DNA from 3 places in the Pradoshia sp. Z5_111 genome. Region 2 is predicted to be linked to each of the others. Evidence: riboswitches for the same ligand, from Rfam matches in the RefSeq annotation. Region 2 holds a riboswitch; each other region holds the start of a gene.
The links. A riboswitch is a leader RNA that binds a small molecule or an ion and turns the genes downstream of it on or off. The one in region 2 is predicted to bind S-adenosylmethionine.
Positions count from the first base shown of each region.

Region 1: another riboswitch for S-adenosylmethionine. It lies ahead of AC4D4A_RS09175 (methionine ABC transporter ATP-binding protein); the one in region 2 lies ahead of AC4D4A_RS01220 (bifunctional homocysteine S-methyltransferase/methylenetetrahydrofolate reductase).
Region 3: another riboswitch for S-adenosylmethionine. It lies ahead of AC4D4A_RS04545 (methionine ABC transporter ATP-binding protein); the one in region 2 lies ahead of AC4D4A_RS01220 (bifunctional homocysteine S-methyltransferase/methylenetetrahydrofolate reductase).

Region 1 is NZ_JBZCPQ010000003.1:444,722-449,683, reverse strand. It holds gene AC4D4A_RS09190 (dihydrofolate reductase family protein) at 1-148, shown strand, start outside; gene AC4D4A_RS09185 (hypothetical protein) at 402-722, shown strand; gene AC4D4A_RS09180 (pyridoxal phosphate-dependent aminotransferase) at 1,685-2,851, opposite strand; SAM riboswitch class I at 3,361-3,465, shown strand; gene AC4D4A_RS09175 (methionine ABC transporter ATP-binding protein) at 3,547-4,560, shown strand; gene AC4D4A_RS09170 (methionine ABC transporter permease) at 4,550-4,962, shown strand, end outside.
Region 2 is NZ_JBZCPQ010000001.1:218,777-223,738, forward strand. It holds gene AC4D4A_RS01210 (hypothetical protein) at 300-458, shown strand; gene AC4D4A_RS01215 (class I SAM-dependent DNA methyltransferase) at 667-1,263, opposite strand; SAM riboswitch class I at 1,388-1,489, shown strand; gene AC4D4A_RS01220 (bifunctional homocysteine S-methyltransferase/methylenetetrahydrofolate reductase) at 1,584-3,443, shown strand; gene metH (methionine synthase) at 3,440-4,962, shown strand, end outside.
Region 3 is NZ_JBZCPQ010000002.1:31,145-36,106, reverse strand. It holds gene AC4D4A_RS04560 (toprim domain-containing protein) at 1-280, shown strand, start outside; gene AC4D4A_RS04555 (thioredoxin family protein) at 255-536, shown strand; SAM riboswitch class I at 822-930, shown strand; gene AC4D4A_RS04550 (O-acetylhomoserine aminocarboxypropyltransferase/cysteine synthase family protein) at 1,018-2,337, shown strand; SAM riboswitch class I at 2,433-2,545, shown strand; gene AC4D4A_RS04545 (methionine ABC transporter ATP-binding protein) at 2,659-3,690, shown strand; gene AC4D4A_RS04540 (methionine ABC transporter permease) at 3,687-4,355, shown strand; gene AC4D4A_RS04535 (MetQ/NlpA family ABC transporter substrate-binding protein) at 4,368-4,962, shown strand, end outside.

The sequences.
Region 1 (4,962 bases), on a different contig from region 2:
CGTAACGATTGCCCCAACTATACTAGGCAATGGTATCCCTTTATTTAGAGAGGGAGATTATCAATTAGACCTCATATTGAAAAGGATGAAAAATTATAATCAGTTTGTGGAACTCCATTATATAGTTAAAAAAACTCTCACTCATTGACTTTCTAATCAATTTGTATGATGAAATTCCATTAAAGTCTACATTAATCTATACGTGGACTAAAATTGATGATTAATTATGTGGACATAGTTGATTTTAATAATATTTAGTAATTAGTAGGATGACTTGCAAATCGATTAGAAACTAAATCAGTTATTATTTTAATATAATAGAAGGTATTGTAAATTATCTGTTTTTAATTAATAATTAGAGTAGTATAATTTGTAACGACTTTTTATCGGAAGGGAACCAAATGAAAGTGAGCATTAAAGAGGAATATGAGACGGTAGATGTTTCCATAGGACAGATAAAGTACGCAAAGAGAATACAAAAATTATTGTGTGAAAGATTGGATATGGAATTGCCAAGCGAGTATGAGCTATCTGAAATTGTGGTAGAACAGGCTTTGTTTACTTATATAGATATATTAGAAAAATATTATCGCTTGGATGGAAAACCGTGGGAAGAGTTTTATTCAATATATCATGGAGTAACTAATGTTCCTAGACGATTTGAGGACTTTAAAGAACAGAAAAAAGGGACTTTGCAACTTTTAAGAAAAAGGGAGAACTAAATCTTCAGCTGAAATAAAAGATAGAACTTTGAGGAAAAAGAAGGTCTTAGCTAATGCTAACTCTCTTTGTGAAAGAATACACTGGAACTATCGGGAGTACCCGCTCCAATATCGGGGCTGTGATGTAGTGACCCAAAAAGTTAGAGTTGAAATCTGACTTTTTGGGTGTAATACAGATCAGCTCTTTTTTGTTAGGCGGCTAAAGGGCAGCCCGAGTTCAACAAAAACTGGATATTTATGTTAAAGTGAACTCGTAGGGAGGGGAGATAGTTGGTTTATATCGCAAAGACTCAAAGAGAAGTATTAGGGTGTATACCATTAATGATATTAACAATTTCAATAAATGACTTTTCCGATTGGTTATTATACTTCCAAATAATATTTTCTTTAGTTATTCTTGTTTTATTATGTATTAAATATAAATTTGTGATAAATGATGATTGTTTGACGTATCAAATTTTGTTTTTTAATGGCCTTTATATAAAACAAGTATATTCCCTGAGCAAACAAAACAGATAAAATTTAAACGAGTCAATTGGTATAACAAAGGTGCTTTTATACAAGTAAAAAAAGGTTTTACCATTCGAATTATAAATTTCACTCCCAACGACGTATTCAAAGAATTAGTTGAGTTTGCTAATAAATAATTATAGAAAAATAGTCTTATTCCATTAACAGGGGGGATTACTTTAACAGCTAGGGGAAGCAAAAAATCAAGATTGTCATGTTGACGGTCTTTTCTTATGCTGATAAAGGGACAAAATCCCTGTAGGGAATGAAACTAATAGCTTTTTATTTCATAAAATAGATATGCTCCCCAATTGAAAAACAGATTCAAATAAAATCTGTTTTTCAATTGGGGAGTTTTTCTATCTTAAAAAAGTGGCCGCTGTATTGATCATGGTACGATTAAGCATTTTGAGGCACAGAAATAGAGAGTATTATTTAACTACGGCATTTGTTTAAGTAAATATGCCTAGCTTTCCAATACGTTCTATTGCTTCTATTAGCCGGTCTTCGTCTACTAATAAGCCGACACGAATATAGCCTTCTCCGTATTCACCAAAGCCTTTTCCTGCTGCAACGGCTACATCTGCTTTTTCAAGCAAATAATCAGCGAAGCTTTCGCTCTTAAAGCCGTCCGGTACAGGAAGCCAAGCAAAGAATGATCCAGTTGGTGCTTCGACTTTCCAGCCGATTTTATTGCAAGCGTCAATGAGGGAGTTTCGTCGTCGTTCATAGCGATCTATAAGCTCTTCTACGCAGGATTGCTCACCTGTCAAGGCTGCGATTGCTGCTCTTTGTACAGCCGGGAAGAGGCTGACGTAAAGATGATCTTGAATGAGATTGAGTGCTTCGATGATATCTGGATTTCCGATAGCAAAGCCCACGCGCCAGCCTGCCATATTGTAAGTTTTCGAGAGTGTGTACATTTCAATGCCGACTTCTTTTGCACCTTCCGTTTCAAGAAAACTGATAGGTTTTTGTCCATCAAAGCCAATAGCTCCATAGGCAAAATCATGAAGTACGGTAATGTTGTTTTCTTTTGCAAATGATACTGTTTTTTCAAAAAAGGCATGATCGGCGGTAGCTCCAGTCGGATTATTTGGGTAGTTTAAATACATTAGCTTTGCATGGGTCCTTTGTTCTAAAGGAATGCTTTTATAATCCGGCAAAAATTGATTATCTTTTGTTAGTGGAAAAGTTTCATAGTTTACGTTTGCTAACACGGCTCCTGATAAATAGTCGGGATAGCCTGGGTCTGGCAAGAGCATTAGCTCACCATCGTTGAGCAAGCACATTGGTAGTTCAACTAGCCCGGCCTTCGTTCCAAAAAGGATGGCAACTTCAGTTTCAGGGTCAACCTCGACGCCGTAATGCTTTTGATAAAATTGTGCCGCAGCTTCTTTCAATTCATCCAAACCTCGAAATGGAGAATATTTGTGAGTTTGTGCATCTTCAGCCGCTACTTGCAGGGCTTTGACAATATGCCTGGGAGTAGGTTGATCAGGATTCCCTTGTCCTAGGTTAATAATATCTCTTCCTTCAGCTATAGCGCTGTTAACTTTTTGGACAAGTGTTGCAAAAAATTGGACTGGCAGTTTTTTTAAGCGCTCTGAATATGTCATATAATTCACCTTTGCGACGAGAGAATAGTTTTGAATATTTAAATAATATGTAAAATTCTATAACCTTTTTTTAGAAATGTCTATAGTGAGGTGAAAGATTTTGAGAATAGCGGTAGTAAATGGTTATTAGATTTGCTGAGTCATAGATTATGGGGAAACGTTTGATGGTCCTTTGGGAAGTGATTGTATTTTTGAAATAGAGAATATGGGGCCGACTATGCCTTAAATGAGCTTGTTCGATTGGCAGATGAAAATGTTGAGCGAACGAAAGTATTATTCAATCGTCTTGCGAAAATATAGAGTGTGAATATTGTCGTTAATTCGGTTGCCACGAAGAAGAATGGGAAGTATTTTTCATACGATGTAGTGGACAAGGTTCGAGAAATTTTTTTGGAATATTTTTTAGATATTGCAATAAAGAAAGCGACTGAAGATTATATATTAAAAAGTTTTTTGTTGACAGACTATTCTGAAGTCTGTAATATCATAAACAAATCAAATAAAGCTAAAACTTATCGAGAGTGACCGAGGGACTAGGCCCTATGACGTCCGGCAACCCCCTTATAGGGAAGGTGCCAATTCCTGCAGAATGTATACATTCTGAAAGATAAGTCGAGATAGATGTATTTCGATGCCCCTTTCAGATGAGAGGGGCATTTTTGTTTCAAAAAATGTGTAGAGACAGAGGGCGGCATATGATAAAAATTCAGAATCTTAATAAGATTTACAAAAATAAAAGCGGCGTAGTAAATGGAGTTGATAATGTTTCCTTAACCATTCAAAAAGGGGAGATATTTGGGATTGTTGGGTACTCAGGAGCAGGTAAAAGCTCGCTGCTTCGCTGTATTAATTTGTTGGAGCGTCCAACATCGGGCAATATCACAGTTGATGGAGTTGACTTGACTAAGCTGAGAAGCAAGCAATTGCGTCATGCACGCTTGAAAATCGGGATGATTTTTCAGCACTTTTATCTTATTAGCCAGAAAACGGTTTTTGAAAATATAGCTTTTTCTTTAAAGGCAGCAAAAGTTCCACGGACTCAAATACAAGAACGGGTAGAAGAGCTGTTGAAAATGGTTGGATTAGCCGAAAAACGTGATGTGTACCCTTCACAGCTAAGTGGAGGACAGAAGCAGCGTGTAGCAATTGCGAGGGCATTAGCGAATAATCCGACAGTACTCCTTTGTGATGAGGCCACCTCAGCTTTAGATCCGACAACAACGAAGTCCATACTGAATTTGTTGAAAAAAATCAATAAGGAGCTAAATATTACGATTGTTTTGATTACGCATGAGATGAATGTGGTCAAGGAAATATGTAATCGCATGGCGATTATGCAGGAAGGCAAGGTCATTGAGGAAGGCTCGGTGTATGATATTTTTGCTAAACCTCATGCAGATATTACGAAGGAATTCATCAACAGTGTTGTTTCTTTTGAAATACCGGATTCTATTTACCAAAGCTGCAAGGGTCCGATTGTAAAGGTGACGTTCAGGGGTACGGTTGCTGGTGAGGGAGTCATATCGGATATGCTTCAGCAATTTAATGTAAAAGGCAATTTTCTTCATGGTTCAATTGAATATATTCAGGAATTGCCTTTAGGTATTTTTATCATGGAGCTTCGCGGACAGAAGGAAGAGATTAATAATGCGATCTCTTATATAGAAAGTCGAGAGGCAGAAGTGGAGGTGTTCCATCATGGGCTTTGATTTCAACCACTTTATAGAGCTTATCCCTGAAATTAACACAGCATTTTTGCAGACGATTTACATGATTGCTATTTCGTTAGCTGTCGCAATTGTGATTGGTTTGCCAGTCGGAATTCTATTATATGTGACGGAGAAGGGTTTATTTTGGGAAAACAAAACGGTTCAGAGGATCTTAGGATTCGTCGTCAATTTGGTCCGATCTATTCCATTTATAATTTTGTTGGTTGCTCTTATGCCGTTGACCGAACTTGTTGTAAAGACAACGATTGGACCAACAGCTGCTAGCGTATCACTCTCAGTGGCAGCTATTCCGTTTTTTGCGAGAATCGTTGAAACGTCGTTACGAGAAATTGATAAAGGTGTCATTGAAGCCGCAATAGCAGCTGGCGCGTCACCGTGGAT
Region 2 (4,962 bases):
CCATAATGGCTTATGGACGGCTTTTTTTCTGGAAATCCTGGCGGTCTGTGGCAAAAGGTTATTTAAGGAAATATGTGTTGTGATAATTTATAAAGTAAAATATTCTGGCATAAGTAAGCAAGGGGAGTAAATAAAAGGGATTCATTAGCAAGGATTAAGGATATTTAATTCCCTTAAAAAGACCAACAGGGTCATTATGTTATCAATAACATATATGGTATAATTTTCATACAACTACTTGGTGCGGGTGGTATGCACCTTCTTTTCCTTATATAAAGGAGAAGGGAGGTGATATACGTATGGATTTTCTAATAGCTCTGGCAAAAGATGTAGCAATGATCTTTTTCACGACCCTTGCTGCCGGCATCGCCACGCGATTCGCCAATCTTCGGCTAAAGGGCAAACGAAAAACCACCCCGCGCCGACCAAAGCATAAGGGTGGTTCCTCTAAGAATTAAGCTATTTGCATACCACTCGCTATTAGTTGTACCAGGGAGTATCCAGCTCTCTGGTTTTTAATATATGTCTATATGTTTATAATATACCCTAAATAATAGAAATTCAATCAAAACTGATGGAGCAGCTTATGGTTTTTATTGTTTCAAAAGGGTCAGATAGAAAGAGTGGCATAGGCTTGATTGGAACTTCTAATACTCACAAAAAAGTCTATTTGATGGCTGTGACATTAATAGATAAGCACGGTTTGAGCGGTTTTGTTTGAACCTTAATAGATTTAAAGCCTGTTTTGTTTAGAACCTCTTTAATCTCATCAGCAAAGGCATAAGCCTGTTCTTCAGTTGCTTCTTCCTGCCTTGGCTGTACGGTTATAGTCAGTTTTCCATTCTCTTTTAATAAAGAATGTATTTTTTGAATACAAGCCTCTTGATTTTCCCATAATGGATAACTATTTACACTGAATATTTTATCGTACACCATTGGACTCTGAATCTCGAGAACAGTTCCATTGAATAAACGAAGCTGATTGCGTTTGAGTTGTTCTTGATTACGCTTGCTTGCATTGTTCACCATTTCTTCTGATGGATCGACACCATCAATTTGAACGGTAGGGTGCTTCTTAAAAAGCGTATGCATTCCTTCACCCGGACCAAAACCAACTTCAAGCATTGTGTCATTTGGGGTAATAGACAATTGATCAAATGTCCATTCATATAATTCCTCATTTTCGTAGGCCATTATTTTACCTGCAATCTTTCCGAGGACACCAGTTGGATTTTTAAACTGATTCGTTATTATTTCCTTCATTTAACATCACTCCTACCCCATACATACCCAAAATACTAAATCGTTAACTCTTTTGGATTAATTATCAAAATAGATTGAAATAACTGAAAATTTATAGTAAATTAAGTAAATATATAATTTCATATTCTTATCTAGAGAGATGGAGGGACTGGCCCGTTGAAATCTCAGCAACCTGGATGGTGATCCAAGGTGCTAAATCCAGCAAGCAATGCTTGAGAGATGAGAGACCTTAGGAAAGAGGGCTTTCATGATGAAAGCTCTTTTCTATTAGTCTGTTTTCCTCATCAGAGAGATTAACCAACTAATTAGGGGGAAAGACAGTGAAACTCTTGGAAACGTTAAATGAAAAAATTCTCGTCGCAGATGGAGCGAGTGGAACACTTTTATATTCATTTGGAATTGATAGTTGCTTTGAAGAGCTTAATTTGACAAACCCCAATCAGATCAAAAAGATGCATAGAAGTTATATTGAGGCTGGTGCTGATGTGATTCAATCGAATACATTCGGTGCAAATTTTCATAAATTAAAGCGCTATGGCCTTGAAAGGGAAGTTTCTCAAATTAATAGAGCCGGAATGAAAATTGCGAAAGCTGCTGCTGATCCAAATACATTTGTTATCGGGACGATTGGCGGCTTGCGGAGCTTCAGGAAATCAGAATTAACACTAACGGAAATTAAGGGATATTTCGACGAACAGCTGACCGCTTTATTAGAAGAAAAGCCGGATGGCATTTTACTTGAAACCTATTATGATTTAGACGAATTATTAACGGTAATAGAGTCGGCCAGAAAAATGAGTAATCTTCCTCTTATCGCGAATATATCTCTGCATGAAACAGGCCTTTTGCAAAATGGAATGCATGTCAGTGAGGCGTTTTCTCTAATGAAAAAAACAGGCGCCGATGTGGTAGGCATCAATTGTCGGATGGGGCCTTATCATATGATTCGCTCTTACGAAGAAGTACCTGTGTTAGAGGATACCTATTATGCGGCCTATCCAAATGCCAGCTTACCTGATTTATCAGATGGAAGATATGTCTATTCGACAGAAGCGGATTATTTCATTAATAGTTCAAGGCAGCTTGTGAAGCAGGGGGTCCGGCTGTTAGGTGGATGCTGTGGTACAACTCCTGCCCATATTCAGGCCATTCGTAAAGGAATCGAAGATCTTCACCCTGTAAAGGTGAAGGATTTTGTAGCCAAGCCGAAGCATCAGCCTATATCATATGAAATCATTCAATATAAACGAAAAGGTCCAGATACAATTTCAGGTAAGGCAAAAAAACAAACGACGGTGATCGTGGAGCTGGACCCTCCAAAGACGTTCGGCCTGGAGGATTTTTTAATAGGAAGTCGCTATCTATTAGATTCAGGTGCTGATGCGATTACACTTGCGGATAATTCATTGGCATCACCGAGAATATCCAATCTTGCGGTAGCGTCGATTTTACAATCAAAATTAAATACGGTGCCTCTAGTTCACTTAACTTGTCGGGATCATAATCTGATTGGCTTGCAGTCTCATTTAATGGGCATGCATTCCCTTGGATTATCAGAGGTGTTGGTAGTGACTGGGGATCCTTCGAAAATTGGTGATTTTCCGGGCGCAACTTCCGTATATGATCTTTCTTCCATGGACCTGATTTCATTGATTAAGCAATTGAATGAGGGGCGCTCTTATTCTGGAAAATCGTTGGGCAACCGGGCAAATTTCGATATCGCAGCTGCCTTGAATCCAAATGTAAAGTACATAGATAAAGCCGTACAGCGAATGGAAAAGAAAATTCAGGCTGGAGCTGATTACTTCTTAACGCAGCCCGTGTTTAGTATTGAAAAATTAGAAGAAGTATACGCGGCAACCAGGCATATAACAAAGCCGATTTTTATTGGCATTATGCCTTTAACGAGTCACCGGAATGCAGAGTTTTTACATAATGAAGTCCCCGGTATTTCCTTGCCGGTTCATGTTAGAGAGGCGATGGAAAGAGCCGGAGCGGATAAGGAAGCCTGTGCTCGCGAAAGCTTTGCCATTTCAAAAGAATTAGTGGACGCGGCAAGTGAACTATTTAACGGTATCTATATTATTACACCTTTTATGAAATATGAATTAAGCGGGAATTTGGTTCGGTACATCAAAGAACAGAAATCAGTTGTAAATAAGGAAGTGCATCTATCATGAGAACAGAAAAATTGAAAGAGTTATTGGCTGAAAGAATAGTTATTCTAGATGGAGCAATGGGAACCATGATTCAGGCACATCAATTAACAGAGGTTGATTTTGGCGGAGAACAATACGATGGGTGTAATGAGTATTTAACGCTAACCCGCCCGGATGTAATCCAATTGATTCATGAAGAGTACTTGGCAGCTGGGGCGGATATTATTGAAACAAACACATTCGGGGCAACGCCCATTGTACTGGATGAATATGATCTTGGTCACCTGGCATATCAGCTAAATAAGGAATCAGCTCAATTGGCTCGAAAAGCAGTTGAACAATTTGACAGTCCTGATAGTCCTCGCTTTGTCGCAGGCTCAATGGGACCTACGACCAAAACCTTATCCGTAACAGGCGGAGCTACTTTTGAACAATTGGCAGATTCATATGAAGAGCAAACGAAGGGCCTGCTTGATGGGGGAGTTGATTTGCTTCTCTTGGAAACATCGCAGGATTTATTAAATGTGAAAGCAGCTTATATTGGAATGAAAAGAGCATTCGCATCTTTAGGCAGGGAAATACCATTGATTATCTCAGGAACAATTGAACCAATGGGAACTACTCTAGCTGGTCAAACCATTGAAGCTTTTTATATATCGTGCGAGCATATGAATCCTCTTGCAATCGGGCTTAATTGCGCAACCGGTCCCGAGTTCATGGCTGACCATATCAGGTCTTTATCTGAATTAAGCACTGCAGCAGTAAGCTGTTACCCAAATGCGGGATTACCGGATGAAAATGGCCAATATAATGAATCACCATCTTCACTAAGCAAGAAGATTAAACAATTTGCCGAAAAAGGATGGATTAATCTTGTTGGTGGCTGCTGCGGAACGACTCCTGACCATATCCGAGCTATTAAAGAAGCGGTTACCGGAATTGAAGCGAGACAAATGAAAGGCAAACAGGGCAATCATGCTGTCTCTGGTATTGATGCCTTAATCTATGATGATTCAATGAGACCTTTATTTGTAGGTGAACGGACGAATGTAATCGGGTCCAGAAAGTTTAAGAATTTGATTAAGGACAGGAAATTTGAAGAAGCGTCTGAGATTGCCAGACAGCAAGTCAAAAAAGGAGCCCATGTAATAGATGTTTGCCTGGCTGATCCAGATAGCGATGAAGTGTCTGATATGGAAGCATTCATGAAAGAAGCAGCTAAGAAAATCAAGGTCCCTTTTGTCATCGATTCAACCGATGAACTGGTTATTGAAAAGGCACTCCGCCATTCTCAGGGTAAAGCAATCATTAATTCAATTAATTTAGAGGATGGGGAAGAACGTTTTGAGAAAATTGTTCCATTAGCAAAAGAGTATGGTGCAGCCTTAGTTGTTGGAACAATTGATGAAAAAGGGATGGCCGTAACAGAAGAACGGAAATTGGAGGTCGCCCGCAGATCGTATCAGCTGTTAACAGAAAAGTATGGAATTGCTCCGGAGGATATTATTTTTGATCCGCTTGTTTTTCCGGTAGGTACTGG
Region 3 (4,962 bases), on a different contig from region 2:
TTTATCGAAACTGGATGAATTAGTCGACGAACTTGAACAGAGAGATGTGTATATTTTGGCTGATGCCGATGAATCTGGAGAAAAGCTGAGAAAACAGTTAAGACGAGAGATGCCAAATGCATCTCACATATATATTGATCGTACATACCGTGAAGTAGCAAACGCGCCAAGATACCATCTAGCAATGGTTCTTTTGGCAGCCAATATAGATGTGAAAGCCGAATTTTTAAAACAAATGAAGGATGTAATAAAAAATGAACAATCAAACCACGATAAATAAAGCAATCTACACATTTACCCCTCTTTGCGGAACGTGTCAATTAGCAGGCAAGATGCTTGATATTGCAAAGGAAGTCCTCCCCAATGCCTCTTTGGAAAAAGTCAATCTTAACTATGCTAAGGAACTTGCAGAAGAATATCAAATTCAAAGTGTACCATGCCTCATTTTAATCAAGGATAACCAGCCAATCGATAAAATCTATGCCTTCCACTCAGTTCCCTATCTTGTAGATCAATTAAAGAGAATTACAGAATAAGAGCAGTTTATTTCTCAGGAAATATGTCGATACAATATTTAACTAGAATCTCTTAAAGGTGCTGTTTTTATCTTACGCTGTCTATGTCAGAAGTTTTAATAGATTGTAGAATTCTCCCCAATAGCCTGTAATATAACTAATCAGACGTTTACTGAGTGGCTAACTGCAGGCGGATTTTTATAAAATATAGCAAAGGTAAGCCTCTTGATATATAATTAAAAATTCAGAATAATCAGTTGACTCAAATTTCCCCATATGCTATAGTTTTAACAACTTAATACTTGGTTCTTATCAAGAGAGGTGGAGGGACTGGCCCGTTGAAGCCCGGCAACCGGTATTTTTATAATACACGGTGCCAATTCCTGCGGATACAAATAAATCCGGGAGATAAGGAGAGATGGAAAATGCCTGCCTCTTCTTATATGAAGAGGTTTTTTCATTTACTCACTTCTCTACTTAAAATGAAATGGAGAGATGTAGAATGGCAAATGAAGAAAAGAAGTATCGGTTTGAAACAGTAGGTATACACGGAGGATTGCAGCAGGATTCGGTAACTGGAGCGAGAAGCGTGCCGATTTACCAGACGAATGCTTATTTATTTAAAGACACAGATCATGCTGCGGATTTATTTGGATTAGCTGAATCTGGCTATATTTATACTAGAATTCATAATCCCACTTCAAGTGTATTCGAAGAACGCATAGCCGAATTAGAAGGTGGCATTGGAGCTTTAGCTGTTTCAAGTGGTGCTGCAGCTATAACACTCTCCATTCTAAATATTGCGGGAGCAGGTGATGAAATTATCTCTGCATCCACTCTATATGGCGGAACCTACAATTTATTTGCCAATACTCTTCCTAAGTATGGTATTAACGTAAGGTTCGTGGATCCAAGTGATCCAGAAAATTTTAGAGAAGCGATTACTTCAAAGACCAAAGCTATTTTTGGAGAAACGATTGGAAATCCAAGCCTGCAGGTTCTTGATATTGAACGGGTGGCGGAAATTGCTCATGAAGCTGGAATTCCATTAATCATTGATAATACATTTGCTACTCCTTATTTATCACGTCCGATTGAGTTTGGAGCGGATATCGTCGTACACTCAGCTACGAAATGGCTGCTTGGAAATGGAACCACATTAGGTGGGGTCATAGTCGATGGAGGGAAGTTTGACTGGAATTCATCTAAATTTCCGGGCTTTACAGAACCGGATCCAAGTTATCATGATCTGATTTACAGTGAAGCAATTGGTGCAGCAGCATTTATTGTGAAGGCTAGAGTTCAGCTGTTGAGAGATTTAGGTCCTTCCTTAAGCCCGTACAATGCCTTTCAATTTATTCTCGGATTGGAAACTCTGCATGTGAGGATGAAGGAGCATATAGCCAATACGAGATTAATAGTTGATTATTTAAAACAGCATCCGGCTGTATCATGGGTCTTGTATCCAGGAGATTCAGATCACCCTGATTACGAAAAAACGAAGAAATATTTACCCAAAGGTGCTGGAGCAGTCGTTGTTTTTGGAATAAAGGGTGGACGCGAGGCAGGTAAAAAACTGATTGATTCCGTTGAACTGTGGTCCCATGTGGCCAATGTGGGGGATGCAAAGAGCTTAATTATCCATCCGGCAAGCACGACTCATCAGCAATTAAGTGAAGAGGGATTAAAAGCATCTGGTGTGCAGGAGGATTTAATCAGACTGTCTGTTGGAATTGAAAATGCAGAAGATCTAATTGAAGAATTGGAGCTTGCTATTGAAAAAGCAACAGGTATAGCTTCCGCTGAGGCGGCTGTGAAATAACATATTGAATATGCTATGCAGACTTTGGTGTTGACAGTTCTTTCTTTAACATGATAGGATAGCAGACAGTTAGAATTAATTGAATAGTTTATGTACTCTTATCAAGAGCGGTGGAGGGATTGTGCCCTTTGAAGCCCGGCAACCGGCAATCATTTATGATTGAAAAGGTGCCAATTCACACAGGATAATAGATCCTGGGAGATGAGAGAAAGGAACATGTTATAAATTAATCATGCCTTTCTGCCTCCGCAGAAAGGCATTTTTGTTTAACTGAAGTTATTCTTTAATTATAGGTTGATAGAAAGAGCAGGTGAACTTTTCATGATTACATTACGTGATGTATCGAAGACCTTCTCAGGAACATTTAAACGTTCATCAGCTGTCAAAGCAGTGGATCAAGTCTCATTGTCTATTGAAAAGGGCGAGATCTTTGGAATTATCGGGTACAGCGGTGCGGGAAAAAGTACTCTCATTAGAATGCTGAACGGTTTAGAGAAGCCAACAGAAGGAAGTGTCTTGGTGGCAGGCAAAGATATGGCTGCTATAAAGGGCGCTGAATTAAGAAAAGCCAGAATGGAAATAAGTATGATTTTCCAACACTTTAATCTCCTCTGGTCAAGGACAGTCAGTGAAAATATAGAGTTTCCTTTAGAAATTGCAGGGGTACCAAGCAAGGTACGTAAAGAGAGAGTAAAGGAGCTTGTAAGTCTGGTAGGATTGGATGGCCGTGAAAATGCTTATCCGTCTCAGTTAAGCGGCGGTCAGAAACAGCGAGTCGGTATAGCGCGTGCATTAGCGAACAATCCGCAGGTTCTTCTTTGTGACGAGGCGACATCAGCACTTGATCCTCAGACTACAGACGATATTTTGGATTTACTCGTTGATATAAATAAAAGGCTTGGCTTGACAATCGTATTAATTACTCATGAAATGCATGTTATTCGTAAAATCTGTCATCGCGTTGCTGTGATGGAGATGGGGAAAGTAGTGGAGAGCGGAAAAGTACTTGATGTATTTAAAAAACCGAATGCTCCGATTACTAAACGATTTGTCCAGCAAGTGACTGAGCCAGAAGAAACGAAAGAGACGATTGAGCATTTGCTTGCTGAATATCCGACGGGTAAAGTTGTACAATTATCCTTTATTGGTGAATCAGCTGAAACCCCTGTTTTATCAGAGGTTATCCGCTCTTACAAAATCAATGTAAACATATTGCAGGGTAAAATATCGCAGACTCAGCACGGGTCCTATGGAACATTATTTATTCATGTAGACGGTGATGCTGCTGAAGTGGCAAAAGCAATTGACTATCTCCACAATCAGGAAATTGGTGTGGAGGTGATTTCAGAATGATGGAAACATTATTACCAAATGTAGTTTGGGAACGAATTTATGAAAAGACATGGGAAACCTTGTATATGACAGGTGTCTCATTAATCGCAACTTTTTTCCTTGGAATTATATTGGGTCTACTATTATTCTTGACCTCAAAGGGGAATATGTGGGAAAACAAAGTGATTTACGGAATCGTAGGTGCTTTCGTTAACATATTCCGTTCCATTCCATTTATTATTTTAATCGTCTTGTTAATTCCTTTCACAAAGGCTTTAGTAGGAAGTATTATCGGTGTCAATGCGGCTTTGCCAGCATTAATTATCGGTGCTGCTCCATTCTATGCGCGAATGGTTGAGATTGGATTGCGTGAAATTGATAAAGGTGTAATCGAAGCAGCAAGATCGATGGGGGCTACTTCCTTTACAATCATATGGAAGGTGCTAATCCCAGAATCTCTGCCTGCGCTTGTTTCTGGTATCACAGTTACGGCAATTGCGCTGGTAGGTTATACAGCGATGGCCGGTATGATTGGTGCGGGTGGACTTGGAAACCTTGCCTATTTGGAAGGGTTTAGCCGAGGACAGACAGATGTCACGATTGTTGCTACTATTTTAGTGTTGATTATTGTGTTTATTCTCCAATTTATTGGAGATTTTATAACAAGAAAAATAGATAAGCGCTAGGGAGGAACCAAAGTGAAAAAGTTATCGTTCATACTTGTTTTAGGATTAACCCTTTTATTGGCAGCCTGTGGTGGTTCAGGTGATGAATCCAATTCAGGGGACAAAGAGCTAAAAACGATTAAAATTGGTGCTTCAAATGTTCCACATGCGGAAATTCTGGAGAAAGCAGAATCTCTTCTGAAAGAAAAAGGTATTAAACTTGAAGTTGAAGTATTTACAGACTATGTAATGCCGAATAAAGCTTTGGCAGATGGCTCAATTGACGCTAACTATTTCCAGCACATCCCTTATTTTGAGAGTCAAGTGAAGGATAATGGTTATGATTTCGCCAATGCAGGCGGGATTCATATCGAACCAATTGGTGTCTACTCCAAAAAATATGACAGCCTCGATGATCTTCCAAAAGGCGCAAGCATCATCATGAGCAGCTCAGTAGCTGACCATGGACGTATGCTATCTATGCTGGAAACAGAAGGATTAATAAAGCTAAAAGAAGGCATTGATAAAACAGCAGCAACGGTCGATGATATTGCGGAAAATCCGAAGAAACTAAAGTTTAAAACGGATATTGAAGCACCTATGCTTACGCAGGTTTACAATAATGACG